2 regions of the Pseudoalteromonas sp. BSi20439 genome follow, and region 1 is predicted to be linked to the other one. Evidence: predicted binding sites of a transcription regulator. Region 1 holds the regulator's gene; the other holds the start of a gene.
The links. The regulator sigma-54, encoded in region 1, starts transcription at its own class of promoters, with help from an activator protein. The targets are predictions, from matches to a motif close to GTTGGCACGNNNNTNGNNT.
Positions count from the first base shown of each region.

Region 2: P20439_RS15465 (PA2169 family four-helix-bundle protein) is a predicted target of sigma-54. The motif match lies at 2,815-2,833, and genes of this name have one in related genera.

Region 1 is NZ_BADW01000055.1:40,222-50,528, reverse strand. Features, by position in the region: gene mlaD (outer membrane lipid asymmetry maintenance protein MlaD) at 1-273, opposite strand, end outside; gene mlaE (lipid asymmetry maintenance ABC transporter permease subunit MlaE) at 288-1,067, opposite strand; gene P20439_RS05415 (ATP-binding cassette domain-containing protein) at 1,067-1,882, opposite strand; gene P20439_RS05410 (calcium/sodium antiporter) at 2,148-3,116, shown strand; gene P20439_RS05405 (KpsF/GutQ family sugar-phosphate isomerase) at 3,120-4,091, shown strand; gene kdsC (3-deoxy-manno-octulosonate-8-phosphatase KdsC) at 4,092-4,643, shown strand; gene lptC (LPS export ABC transporter periplasmic protein LptC) at 4,640-5,194, shown strand; gene lptA (lipopolysaccharide transport periplasmic protein LptA) at 5,184-5,723, shown strand; gene lptB (LPS export ABC transporter ATP-binding protein) at 5,720-6,445, shown strand; gene P20439_RS05380 (RNA polymerase factor sigma-54) at 6,780-8,279, shown strand; gene hpf (ribosome hibernation promoting factor) at 8,306-8,593, shown strand; gene ptsN (PTS IIA-like nitrogen regulatory protein PtsN) at 8,598-9,050, shown strand; gene rapZ (RNase adapter RapZ) at 9,070-9,912, shown strand; gene P20439_RS05360 (HPr family phosphocarrier protein) at 9,930-10,202, shown strand.
Region 2 is NZ_BADW01000198.1:51,899-56,248, forward strand. Features, by position in the region: gene P20439_RS15460 (TonB-dependent siderophore receptor) at 1-2,267, shown strand, start outside; gene P20439_RS15465 (PA2169 family four-helix-bundle protein) at 2,333-2,776, opposite strand; gene P20439_RS15470 (LysR family transcriptional regulator) at 2,949-3,887, opposite strand; gene aceK (bifunctional isocitrate dehydrogenase kinase/phosphatase) at 3,904-4,350, opposite strand, start outside.

The DNA of each region.
Region 1 (10,307 bases):
TAAATACTGCGCATCAATACTCATGTTCACCACAGGTAAAAACTCTTGCGGGTGCACATAAATTGACTCGACACGACCAATAACAACTCCCCCTACTTTAATAGGCGCGCGAGTTTTTAATGAGCCTATATTTTCAAACTTGGCGTTTAATGTGTAGGTTTCACCTGAGCCGCTAATACCTGAATTAGCCACTTTAAGCGCTAGCATTGAAAACGCCAAAATACCTAGTGCGACAAAAAAACCAACTAAAATTTCTAATTTCCGTGAATTCATTATTTAATACCCTATTAGCTAGTAAACATTACCGCTGTCAAAATAAAGTCAAAACCTAATACCGCCAGTGATGAGTGCACCACTGTTTCTGTTGTTGCCTTACTGATCCCTTCTGATGTAGGAATACAGTCATACCCTTTATAAAGCGCAATCCAAGTGACAACAATCGCAAATACGATACTTTTAATTAAACCGTTTAGTATATCTTTTTCAAACGACACCTGAGCTTGCATTATTGACCAAAAGCTTCCAGTATCAACGCCTAGCCAATCAACACCCACCAAGTGAGCACCAATAATAGCGACCGCTGAAAAAATTAACGCCAGTAACGGCATACTAATTAAGCCAGCCCAAAATCGCGGCGCAATAATACGCCTAAGCGGGTCGATAGCCATCATCTCTAGCGACGATAACTGCTCGGTGGCTTTCATTAAACCGATTTCAGCCGTCAACGCACTGCCTGCCCTACCTGCAAATAATAATGCAGTAACCACAGGCCCCAGCTCACGTAACAAGCTAAGCGCCACTAGAGGTCCAAGGCTGTCTTCTGCACCATAATCAACTAAAACGGTATAACCTTGCAGAGCTAAAACCATGCCGATAAATAAGCCCGACACCACAATAATCAACAGCGATTGTGAACCAACCATGTAGAGTTGGCGCACCAGTAGAGGCGTACCTTTTTTAAAATTGGGTAAATGCCATAGTGCACTTGCTAGCATTTGCGTTGAACGCCCAAGTGCAGCAAAACGACCCAGTGTTTTATGGCCTATTTTTTGTAGTAAATCCAACATTACTGCGGCTCTCCTAACAGTTCATCTGCATAGGTTTGTGCTGGATAATGAAATGGTACAGGCCCATCTGATAACCCTTTTAAAAATTGTTGCACCAGTGGTGATTCATGCTGACGCATTTCATCTGGCGTGCCGCTTCCAATCACACCTTGCTCGGCAATAATAATAACATGGTCGGCAATGCTCATTACTTCATTCACATCATGTGTAACAATCAAAGAAGATAAACCAAGCACTTCATTTAATGACTTAATCAGCTTAACCAACACTCCCATTGAAATGGGATCTTGTCCTGCAAAAGGCTCATCATACATAATAAGTTCAGGATCAAGCGCTATAGAGCGAGCCAAAGCTGCACGACGTGCCATACCACCAGATAACTCTGAAGGCATTAAATCTTTAGCACCACGTAAGCCAACGGCTTGAAGTTTCATTAAAACCACTAGACGGATTAAGTCTTCACTGAGTTGTGTGTGCTCGCGGATAGGAAATGCGATATTGTCAAACACCGACATATCGGTAAATAAAGCACCGCTTTGAAATAACATGCTCATGCGTTTACGTGCCGCGTAGAGTTCTTTACGCGACATGGCGACTATGCTGTCTTTTTTAAATAAAATATCACCGGAGTCAGGTTTGAGCTGGCCACCAATTAAGCGCAGCATCGTGGTTTTGCCAATTCCGCTTGGCCCCATAATGGCAGTAATTTTACCCTCTGGGACATCAAAGCTCATATTTTTATATATGACCCTATCGCCTCTAGAAAAGGTAACATCCTTTACTTCTACTATTGATTGCGACAAGTCGCTCTCCATAACAATATTCTCTCATATTTCTATTTTAAGGGTTTTTTGGTCAAGATGGAAAAAACAATTCGTAAGATTTTGTAATAGCGCCGCCAAAACAGTTATAAGACTGCGATAAATTGACTTAACCGACGCTTAAACAACCAAATCAACTTAGTAAAAAATTATTTTAATAACCGTCTAATGTATTACAGCTTACTCTTTTACTTATACTTTTATGGTGGCTTTTGTTACTATTCGCGCTATCTGAATTTACACTAGCTGGCTTATCACAATGGTTACCTCGTTTGTCATTTTAATTCTCGGTTTTGCAGCTCTCGTATGGAGTGCAGACAGGTTTGTTTATGGTGCAGCTGCACTGGCTAAAAACTTTGGCGTACCAACATTAATAGTAGGTTTAACCGTGGTAGCTATGGGCTCATCGGCGCCTGAAATGATGGTATCCGCTTCAGCTGCTTTGGCTAATAAAACCGATACGGCGGTTGGTAATGCGGTAGGTTCAAATATAACTAACATACTATTAGTATTAGGTATTACAGCGCTTTTAAGACCACTTTCAGTTTCTTCAAGTACACTAAGGCGTGAAATTCCATTGGTATTACTGGTGTCTATCGCCACTTGGTATATTTTTTCAGATAACTACTTTTCGTTTTTTGAAGGCGCAGCCTTACTGTTTGGTTTTGTTGTTTTTATTGGTGGGCTTATTTTTGTATCACTGCGAGCAAAAAACCAAGACGACCCCTTTGTTAGCGAAGCCTGTGATGAAGTACCTGACAACGTACCAACCAAAAAAGCCGTTTTTTGGTTGGTAGTGGGTATGATTTTACTGCCGGTTAGCTCACACTTTTTAGTTGGCTCAGCCGTCGATATTGCTAAATACTTTGGCTTAAGTGACTTAGTAATTGGTTTAACCATAATAGCCATAGGTACCAGCTTACCTGAACTTGCAGCCTCTATTGCGGGTGTTCTTAAAAATGAAGATGACCTAGCACTGGGTAACATTGTTGGCTCAAATATCTTTAATATTTTAGCGGTATTACCGCTGGCAGGATTAATTAACCCATCGGTTATTGACGCATCAGTAGCTAACCGTGATGTTATCATTATGATAGGTGCAACCTTGGCACTTATTGCTATGTCATTGAACTTTAGAGGTCAAAGACGTATCAATAGACTAGAAGGTGGCTTGCTCATCGTCGCATTTATGATTTACCAAGGTTATATTTTTAGTCAAGTAGGGTGATCCATGGCAACGCTAAATTTTATTCAACAAGGCTTACGCGTCCTTGATATAGAACGCCAAGCACTCAACGATATCGCACAATACGTTAATGAAAGCTTTAACCAAGCGTGTCAATTAATGTATGACTGCTCAGGCCGTATTATTGTTATTGGCATGGGTAAATCGGGCCATATCGGTAATAAAATAGCAGCCACTTTAGCGAGTACTGGTAGCCCCGCATTTTTTGTTCACCCTGGTGAAGCGAGTCATGGTGATTTAGGTATGATCACTGCCAGTGATGTAGTTATGCTTATTTCTAACTCTGGCGAAACCAGTGAAGTGCTTAATATTATTCCGGTATTAAAACGCATTGGCGCTAAAATGATTGCTATGACAGGTAACGAAACGTCAACTATGGCAACATTGGCAAATGTGCATGTGTGTATTAAAGTTGAACAAGAAGCCTGCTCATTAGGCCTAGCGCCAACGGCAAGTACCACGGCAACACTCGCTATGGGTGATGCAATGGCAGTCGCATTATTGGAAGCCCGTGGCTTTACCGCAGATGATTTTGCTCTGTCGCATCCAGGTGGCAGTTTAGGCAAACGCTTACTGTTAACCTTAAAAGATGTAATGCACAGCGGTATTCACACGCCTATTATTAATGAAACGCAAACCATTAAAGACGCCCTAATTGAAATGTCAGCCAAAGGACTCGGCATGACCGCTATTATAGATGGTAACCAACAATTATCTGGTTTGTTTACCGATGGTGATTTACGCCGTATTTTAGAGCAACGTGTTGATATACACAGCACAGAAATTAATGTTGTGATGACTAAATCATGCACAACAGCCACACAAGACATGCTCGCGGCTGAAGCACTGAACATTATGGAACAAAAACGTATTAATGGTTTAATTGTGATTAATGAGCATAATCAGCCCATTGGCGCACTAAATATGCAAGACTTACTAAAAGCGGGAGTGCTATAAATGCAGTTTGAAGATCTTTACCAACCGTTAAGTGATGATGCAAAAGCGCGCGCCAAAAAAATAAAATTATTAATTTGCGACATTGATGGTGTGTTTTCTGATGGGCGTATTTATCTTGGTAACCAAGGTGAAGAGCTCAAAGCATTTAATACCAAAGACGGATTTGGCATTAAAGCCCTTATTAATAGTGGTTTTGAAGTTGCCGTGATCACAGGTCGTCACTCACAAATAGTTCAACAACGTATGAGTAGTTTAACCGTACAACATATATACCAAGGCCAAGAAGACAAACTCATCGCCTATCAAGAATTAAAACAAAAATTAGCGCTTAGCGATGAGCAAATTGCCTACATAGGCGACGATGGCCCTGATATGCCAGTAATGGAAAAAGTCGGGTTTGCAGTAGCCGTGAACGACGCCCACCCGCTGATTAAACGTTTATCGCATTATGTTACTCAGCTGCCTGGCGGCTTTGGCGCAGTAAGAGAGTTAACAGACTTACTAATGCTTGAAAACAATAAGCCACTTACCAGCCAAGGAACCAGTTCATGAATGTGGCGCGCATTATACTGAGCGTTTTATTCATAAGCTGTATGGTTTGGCTTTGGTATCCTTACTTTACTCAGGTAGATATTGTTGCGGATGAACAAACTCAAGTTATTGCTAGACCCGATTATACCGCGATTGAGCTAAAACAAACCGCTTACAATGATCAAGGTAAAGTAAGCCATAAAGTGACTGCGGTAAAAATGGAGTTATATCAACAACTCGGTTTTACCTTTTTTGAAAAACCTATATTTACGTTATATAACGAACAGCAAACATGGCGTATTAACGCTGATGAAGCCACCCTCTACGACGATCGGCAACTGGTGTTAGAGGGTAATGTGAAAGCGCTAAATTTAGTCGATAACGCAATGATCGATACGATCACAGCCGATAGCATCAATGTAGATATAAAACTACTCACTATGCAGTCACAGCAGCCAGTCGTTATTACAGGACCTAATTTAAAAATCATCGGTAAAGGCCTTGAAGCCGATTTAAAAACCGAAGTGATTAAACTTATTAACCATACGCGAACCCTATATTATGACCAATAACCTATTTAAAATTTTAATTGTTCCTTCACTACTGATTGCATTTCATAGCCATGCAGAGGAGGCCGTTGAAGCCCCTGTGGCTAATCAAATTTCAATTAGTGCTGACAGACAGGAAGGTCAATTAAAAGAAAACGTGGGCATTTTTGAAAAGAATGTTGAAATTATTCATGGTAATCGCCGCATTACCGCCGATCGTTTAGAAGTACATAAACGTGATGACTTAGGCGAGAATAAGCAACTTTTAATTGCCACAGGTAGCCCTGCTTACTTTGAAGAAACACAAGCTGATGGCACCATCATGAGCGCCAGTGCCAATGAAGTTCGCTATGATGTATCGCAACGTTTTTTAACCTTAATCGGTGATGCCAGCATCGCTCAAGCAGGTCAAAAAATTACCGCTAAAAGTATCACCTACGATATAGAGCAGCAGTTGATTAGCGCAGAAAAAGATGAAAATTCAACCGATCGTGTACACACCATTTTGGTGCCTGTTGAAAACAAAAAAGAAGACGATAAAGGCCAACCATGAGCACATTAAAAGCAGAGCTATTAGCAAAAAGCTATAAAGGCCGTGAAGTGGTGAAAAATGTTGGCCTAGAAGTCGAAGCTGGCAGTATTGTCGGTTTACTTGGCCCCAATGGCGCAGGTAAAACCACGACCTTTTACATGATTGTAGGGCTTGTACCGAGCGATAAAGGTAAAATATCAATAGATGATCAAGATATCACTTTATTACCAATGCACAGCCGAGCTCGCCTAGGGATTGGTTACTTACCACAAGAATCATCGATTTTTAGAAAGCTGACGGTTTACCAAAACTTAATGGCTATTTTAGAAACACGTAAAGAGCTTAATAAACAACAACGTGAAGATACCTTAAATAATTTACTTGATGAATTTAGCATTCAGCATATTCGTGACAGCCAAGGTATGGCTCTGTCAGGCGGTGAACGCCGCCGTGTTGAAATTGCCCGGGCATTAGCAGCAAATCCTAAATTTATACTATTAGACGAACCCTTTGCAGGGGTTGATCCTATCTCTGTATTAGATATTAAAAAGATCATAGAGCATCTTAAAAATCGAGGGATTGGCGTATTGATCACAGATCACAACGTACGCGAAACACTTGATGTTTGTGAAAAAGCCTACATAGTTTCTCATGGGGAGTTAATTGCATCAGGCACTCCAGATTACGTATTAAACGATAAAACAGTACGCGATGTTTATTTGGGCGAGCAGTTCAAGCTCTAATATTTGTGTTATTCCACTAAGCATCTGCTAAGATTAATTATACTTAGGTCTGTTGACCTTTCAAGGTTGAATTTGCAGCAGTCTGTTTGGTATTTAGGCAAGGCAGAGCCTATGTGATGTGGTATTCCCCATAAATAGGCGATAACGCAGCATCAATGCCAAACAGGCGCTGGCCTTCGGGTTCTGCCTAGGGACGATTTACTTTTTGTTGCTCGGTTTTGACTTAGCCCACTAGGTTACAAACCTCGCGCCGCGATTAAACCGCCCCTAGTTTGAACAAATTTTAATCCGTAAAGGTCAACAGACCGTAATTTAAAAGGATTGTTAGAGATAAATGAGGCAATCATTACAGCTGCGCATGGGCCAGCAACTTACAATGACTCCACAGTTGCAACAAGCAATTCGCTTATTGCAGCTCAGTACATTGGATCTCCAGCAAGAAATTCAAGAAGCGCTCGATAGCAATCCCTTGCTTGAAGTTGAAGAACAAGATTACAGCGAAGATGCTGCGGGTAAAAACGAACAAAAAGCCGATAACGATGAATCAACGCTAAGTGCTTCAGCTGACGAAAAACCTAGCGAGTATGAGCAAGACAGCGGCGAAGCCATGAGCAAAGACACCATTAGCGATGATATGGCAATGGACGTTACATGGGATGAATACATGAGCGCAGCACCTGCCTCTTCATCGGGACCGATGCCTGAAGATGAATCAATTTATCAAGGCTCTTCAACTGAAACGCTGCATGAATATTTAATGTGGCAATTGCAACTGACGCCATTTAGTCCTACAGATGAAGCCATTGCGATTGCAATAGTAGAAGCCGTGGACGACTCAGGTATTTTAACCCTTAGCTGTGAAGAAATTTTAGAAAGCTTTAATCAAGAAAACGACGACGAAGATGAAGTTGAACTTGATGAAATAGAAGCGGTATTAAAGCGTATTCAATTATTTGATCCAGTAGGAATAGCCGCGCGTAGTTTACAAGAGTGTTTGTGTATTCAACTTAATCAATTTGATAAAGACACGCCTTTTTTAAACGAAACAAAAATGATTTTAACCGATCATATTGATTTACTAGCGGCACGTGATTATCGCACGTTAATGAAAAAAACTAAGCTCAAAGAAGATGAGCTTAAAGAGATCATGACGTTAATTCATACCCTTAGCCCAAAACCGGCAGACACTATTGTCAGAGAAGAGTCAGAGTATGTTATTCCTGATGTGTCGGTTAAAAAAATTAAAGGGCGTTGGGTGGTTGAACTAAACCCTGATAGCATGCCTAAAATTAGGGTAAACAGCCAATATGCGGCTATGTCACGTACTGTTAAATCAAGTGGTGATAGCCAGTTTATTCGCTCACACTTGCAAGAAGCAAAATGGTTTATAAAAAGTCTAGAAAGTAGAAACGACACGCTACTTAAAGTAACTAACTGTATTGTGCAACAGCAACAGGCCTTTTTTGAACATGGTCCTGAGGCGATGAAGCCTATGGTGCTTAATGATGTGGCAGAAATGGTAGAAATGCACGAATCGACTATTTCGCGTGTTACTACGCAAAAATACATGCATACACCACGGGGTATTTTTGAGCTTAAATATTTCTTTTCAAGCCATGTAAGCACTGAAAACGGTGGCGAATGTTCATCAACAGCAATTCGCGCATTAATTAAAAAATTAATCGCGGCAGAAAACTCAGCTAAACCATTGAGTGATAGTAAAATTGCAGATATATTGGCAGAGCAAGGAATTAAAGTAGCAAGGAGAACTATTGCAAAATATCGCGAATCTCTAGCTATTCCCCCGTCGAATCAACGAAAAAGTTTGATTTAAGGCGTACAACAAAGAGGAAAATGTTTATGCAACTGAACTTAACTGGTCGCCATGTAGATATTACTGACTCGCTTAGAGACTACGTAAATAGTAAATTTGCAAAGCTGCAGAGGCACACTGATCACATAACGAATGTGCATGTTATTCTCGATGTAGAAAAACTAAACCAAAAAGCTGAAGCAACCGTTCATGTTAGTGGCGCTGAAATTTTTGCCTCTACTGAACATCAAGATATGTATGCCGCTATAGACTCGCTGATTGACAAGCTAGATCGTCAAGTAATTAAACACAAAGAGAAACTTGCTCGACACTAACACTATGAAACTAAGCTCACTTATCTGTCAGGACTGCAGTAAAGCTGCGGTCCTTTTTAATAGTAAAAAAAGAATTTTAGAATTTATCAGTGAATTGGCTCACAATAAACTGCCCTATTTAACCCAACAAGATATTCTCAACGCGTTAACCGCTAGAGAAAAGCTAGGGAGCACAGGTATAGGCCGAGGAATTGCAATTCCACATGGTCGTATGAGTGGTGCACAAGAGCCTCTTGCACTTATACTGGTGAGCGAAACGGCTATTAATTTTGATGCGATAGATAACCGACCGGTCGACATTTTTGTTGCCTTAATTGTCCCCGACGGTGACAATCAACAGCATTTAAAGACCTTAGCTACCATTGCAGATAAGCTCAACGATAAAGAATTTTGTAAGCAATTACGGGCGGCAAAATCCGACAATGAGCTGTACCAAGTCATTGTCAGTCAACCGTAGTAACAATAAAGGGTGATAAATGGAATTAATAATTATAAGTGGTCGCTCAGGTTCTGGTAAATCTGTTGCGTTACGGGTTGTTGAGGATTTAGGTTATTATTGTGTAGATAATATTCCTTTAAATTTATTACCATCTCTTGTTCGAAGTGTTTCCGACAGCTACAACAAAATTGCCGTAAGTGTTGATGTGCGTAACTTACCTAAAGAGCAGCAACAGTTTAATGAAATCATTGAATATTTACCTGGTTTCACTAAACCAACGGTGTTTTATTTAGACAGTGACGATCAAACATTAATTAAACGCTTTTCGGAAACTAGGCGTCTTCACCCTCTTTCTATTGATTCTCTACCGCTTGATTTAGCAATAAAAAAAGAAAAACAACTACTGGATGTTTTGATCAATCATGCTGATCATATGATTGATACCACTGATTTAAGTGTGCATCAGCTGGCTGAGTCTATCCGTGAAAAAATACTCGGTAAAAAAGACAAACAACTGATCATTACCTTTGAGTCATTTGGTTTTAAGCACGGTATACCCAAAGAAGCAGATTACGTATTCGATGCCCGATTTTTACCAAACCCGCATTGGGAGCCTGAACTTAAGCCACTCACAGGGCTAGATCAACCGGTAAAAGACTACCTAGCCAGCCACAGCATAGTACAAAAATTTACATGGCAAATTCAAACCTTTGTACAAACATGGTTGCCGCATTTAGAAAGAAATAACCGCAGCTATTTGACCATAGCCATAGGTTGTACTGGTGGACAACACCGTTCTGTTTACTTAGCGCAAACTATAGGTGAAAGTTTTGCAATGAGTCATCCTAATGTAAAAATTCGTCACAGAGAACAAGAATAACATCAAAGAGAATAGTAATGCGGTTAGAAAACACATTTTTAATAAAAAACAAATTAGGCCTGCATGCCAGAGCGGCAACAGTACTGGCACAGCTTTCTGTGCAATTTGATGCCTCAATCACTTTATTTCAAGACGATAAACAAGCCGCTGGCGATAGTGTATTAGCACTTATGTTACTAGAGAGCAGTCAAGGCAAAGAAGTGAAGGTAGTATGTGAAGGCCCTGACGCAGAACCTGCACTTAATGCAATTGGTGAGCTCATTGACCAACGATTTAATGAGCAAGAATAAAATAGTTCATCATTAAATCATCATCCTAAGCTAAGGTTAATAGTGGTTGAGGTAGTTTGCTCATATAAAGTAAGATAAACTAAAATTGAATAGCATTCATAACCC
Region 2 (4,350 bases), on a different contig from region 1:
TACGTGGCCTTGGCCCGGATCAAACATTGGTATTGATCAATGGCAAGCGTCGTCACCAAGCAAGTATTATTCACATTAATACTTCTGTTGGTCGTGGTACTGCGGGTACTGACATGAATGCGATTCCAGCCTCAGCAATTAAACGTATTGAAGTGCTTCGCGATGGCGCTGCAGCTCAATATGGTTCGGATGCAATTGCCGGTGTTATTAATATCGTGCTAAAAGATGGCAGCGAAGGTGGTAAAGCGGCCGTTAACTACGGTGAGTATTCAGAAGGTGATGGCGAAACCGTTAATATCGACTTTAATAAAGGCTTTGCTTTAGGTGATAACGGTTATTTAAATACAACTATTAACTACCGTGATCGTGCACCAACTAACCGTGCGGGCCTTCATGGCTCATGCCAGTTCTATGGCTGTACTGAACTTTCTGATGGCACCTTGCTTGCAGGTGATCCACGCGAATTAACCGCGCCACGTGATACATTCAGAATTGGTGATGCTGATTCACAACAATTTGGTTTAACAGTTAACACCGGCTACGAATTAGGAGCGGGTGAACTATACGGTTTTATTACCTATTCAACTCGTGATAACGAATCAGCGGCATTTTTCCGTCATAATGCCAATGCAGGTGGTAATCCGGTACTTCAAGATGGCGATGCAACTATCCCAGCTGGCTTCTTACCTAAAATAAATACCACGATTGATGATATTTCCTATAACTTTGGTTATAAAACTGAATTTGATAACGACTCAAGCTTAGATTTATCGTACACCTATGGTGAAAACAGTATTGACTACACAACCAGCGATACTATTAACGGCTCTTACGCGAATTTTTTACGTTATGATCAAGGCCTAAGTGCAGCAGATATTCGCGCCACGATTCCACGCCAAGGTTATGCTTATGGCATGGAGCTATCATTGCAAACGATCAATCTTGATTTTACTCAAAATTTTGATGATTACTCATTGGCAATGGGTGCTGAAATTCGTACCGATGAGTACCGAATTTTAGAGGGTAGTGAATATGCATATCGCGATTACGATACCAACAATGGTGTTAATATTTACGATGGACTAAGCAGTGGTATTGGCAGCGAAAACGCATCCGGTGGCACACAAGGCTTTGGTGGTTCATCGCCAGCGTCGTCGGTTGATGAGTCGCGTGATGTGATCTCGTTTTACTTAGACGCTGAAGCTTACGTTATTGAAGATGTAATTATCTCAGGGGCGTTACGTTACGACAATTACAAAGGGTTTGGCGATACAGTTAACTTTAAACTAGCCGGTAACTGGTCAGTAACTGAAGATATTTCACTTCGTGGTGCGCTAAGCTCAGGCTTTAGAGCACCTTCAATGCAGCAGTTGTATTTTAACAACATCAGCACACAGTTTGTTGTAGGTCCTAATGGTAATTTAGTGGCTGAAGAAGTGGGGACCTTTAGAAACGATTCAACCCTTGCGCAAAGTTTAGGTATTCCTAAGCTCACAGAAGAGAAATCTCAAAACCGCAGTTTAGGTATCGTTTATAACGTAAGCGATAATATTAATGTAACCCTAGATTACTACTCAATTGATATTGACGACCGTATTGTAATTAGTAATCGCTTAGGTAAAGGCTTATCAAGCAGTCTTGATGCTGCGTTATTAAGTTCAGGTGCGGGTGCAGGGCAGTTTTTCTTAAATGGCGCTGATACTGAGACACAAGGTATCGACTTTGTGGCTACATGGAATACAGAAGGCCTTGGTGGCACGCTTGATTTTACTTTAGCGGCTAACTTTACAGAAACTGATGTCGTGTCGTTATTTACCCCTGCAGGTTCTGGTCTTGAAACCGTGCCAGTCGATGATGTGTTTTCTGATCAAGAAATTTCTATTATTGAAGAATGGCAACCAGAAGATCGAATTAACTTAAGTGCACTTTATCGTCGCGACGACTGGACCGTAAACCTATCGCTTAATCGCTTTGGTGAATACACAGTGGAAGATGGCGGCCGCCAGACTTATGGTGCTGAAATTTTAACTGACATCAAAGTAAATTACTTTGTGACTGACGATTTATCAGTAAATATTGGCGCAAATAACTTATTTGATGTTTACCCAGATGAAAACACCATAGGTAATTCACGTTCAGGCACAATTGTAGACGCTCAAGGTAACACCATTGTCAGCAGCGATGGTGTATTTAAGTACTCACGTCGTTCAGCGCCATTTGGTTTCAACGGTGCTTACTACTACGTAGGTGCAGAGTACCGCTTTTAATTAATAACTCTCCTATTGTTATTTAACAACCAAAGGGCCGTCAGGCCCTTTTATCGTTTTTAAACTTAATGTTTTTGCATTTTACTCATTTCAGCATGGCAGCTCTGCATAGTAAGTAATACTTTTGATAACGCTGCTTCACAATCATGAGACTGAGGCTTTTTCAACGCTACTTTTATTTCTTCTAAGGTTTTATCTTCTACTTCCTCAAGCTCTTTAACGTAGGTTTGATCGTTATCGTTAGCAAATTTACTAATCAAAGTAGTAAATGCACGGCGTGCTTCTACAACAAACGACGAGCCATCTTCGCGCTCACCTTGTTGATTAATTGCGTAAGGTTGTAAACTCTCCACACTGACTTTACGAGCGTCAATCATACGTTGGAATAGGGCTCCTATAGCGGGGTCTTGTACTTTATCTTGTGCTGTTTGGTAAAAGTCGATGCCGCTATTCATTACTTGGATAATGTCGGTAATATGATTAATTTCTTGTCCTTGATGGGTGCTCATAATAATGACCTCTGTTAATTTAAAATACAGTCATTACTAAGCAAGCGCTATTCCAAGTAGGTTTTGTTTTTTAAGCTTTTGTATTTTATGGTTTTTAATTTTTTTTAATAGTTTGGTAGGCTTGCTAACTAAGCGTTAGCAAGCAAATTTTACATTAAGGTATGTAAGAAGGTTATTTTAGCTCATCCGCTACTTCAGCTACTTTTTGGCGTAACCAAATATGACTAGCGTCTCTGTGTAATAAAGGACTCCATATCATATCAAGTTCAAATGGCGGGATAGGAAAGGGTGGCTCCAGTATTTTAAGCCCAGGATCGTCTAAATAAATATTGGCCGCTTTTGAGGGCAAAGTCGCAACTAAATTTTTCTCTTTGGCTAAGTGAACAGCCACATGATAGTTACGAGTAAAAGTGGCAATATTACGGTGTTTACCAAAATGCGCCAGTGCCTCATCAACCCAGCCCAGCTTCTGCACATCTTTAGGGTCCATCCCCACACCAACACCAAAGCCTGTTTTACTTACCCAAATATGGCGAGCTTTTAAATAGCTGTCTAGGCTAAAGTTTTCAATAATGGGGTTATCTGATTTTACTAAACAACAAAAGCTGTCTTTCCAAATACGTTTATGATGAAACGACTGTGGTAAATTTTCAAAGCGGTTAATCGCCATATCAACTTTACCGTTTTCAACATCGTGAAAGGTAACATCACTAGGAGTTAAAATATCTAAGGTGGTGTCGGGCGCTTCTTCGTGTAGTTTCCCTAATAAACGCGGTGCCATGGTACTGGCCGCGTAATCACTGGCCATGATCCTAAACACTCGCTTACTTTGTTTAGCCTCAAACTCACGGTTAGGTGCCAGCGTTTCTTCAAGGGTCATCAAAATTCCACGAATCACAGGCTGCAACTCAATAGCACGCTCAGTCGGTACCATACCATCGCTGGTACGCACTAAAATAGGATCATTAAAAAGGTTACGTAGGCGTTTAAGTCCGTTACTCATTGCCGGTTGAGTAATGCTAAGCTGGTTTGCAGCACGAGTAACATTACATTCGCGCAGTAACGTATCGAGGTAAACCAGTAAATTTAAATCTATTTTACTTATATTCATTGTGTGTCCTTAACGTTTACCAATAATGGATAAAACGCTGTGCTGTAGGATAGGGATAAATATGACTCACCTTTCCATTTTTTATATTTTGTTGTGCTTGTTTCCAAAAGTTAACATCAAGTAATTCAGGGTGCGTGCTAGTTAAAAATTGTTTATATGTTGGATTAGGCATTACAAAGGTACATAGCTGCTCTGGAAATACATCCTGAGGAGCAACCGAGTAACTTTGTTCGTCCATTAAATAATCGTCATAACTTTTTGCTTTAGGTAGCGCTCTAAAGTTCATGTCTGTTAAATATTGCACTTCATCGTAATCATAAAAAATAATCCGTTTGTGCTTACTTACACCAAAGTTCTTTAACAGCATATCGCCAGGGAAAATATTCACGGCAATCATTTCTTTAAGCGCCTGCCCATACTCTTCAATGGCATCGGCGGCACTTTTTTCGTCTGCATTTTCTAA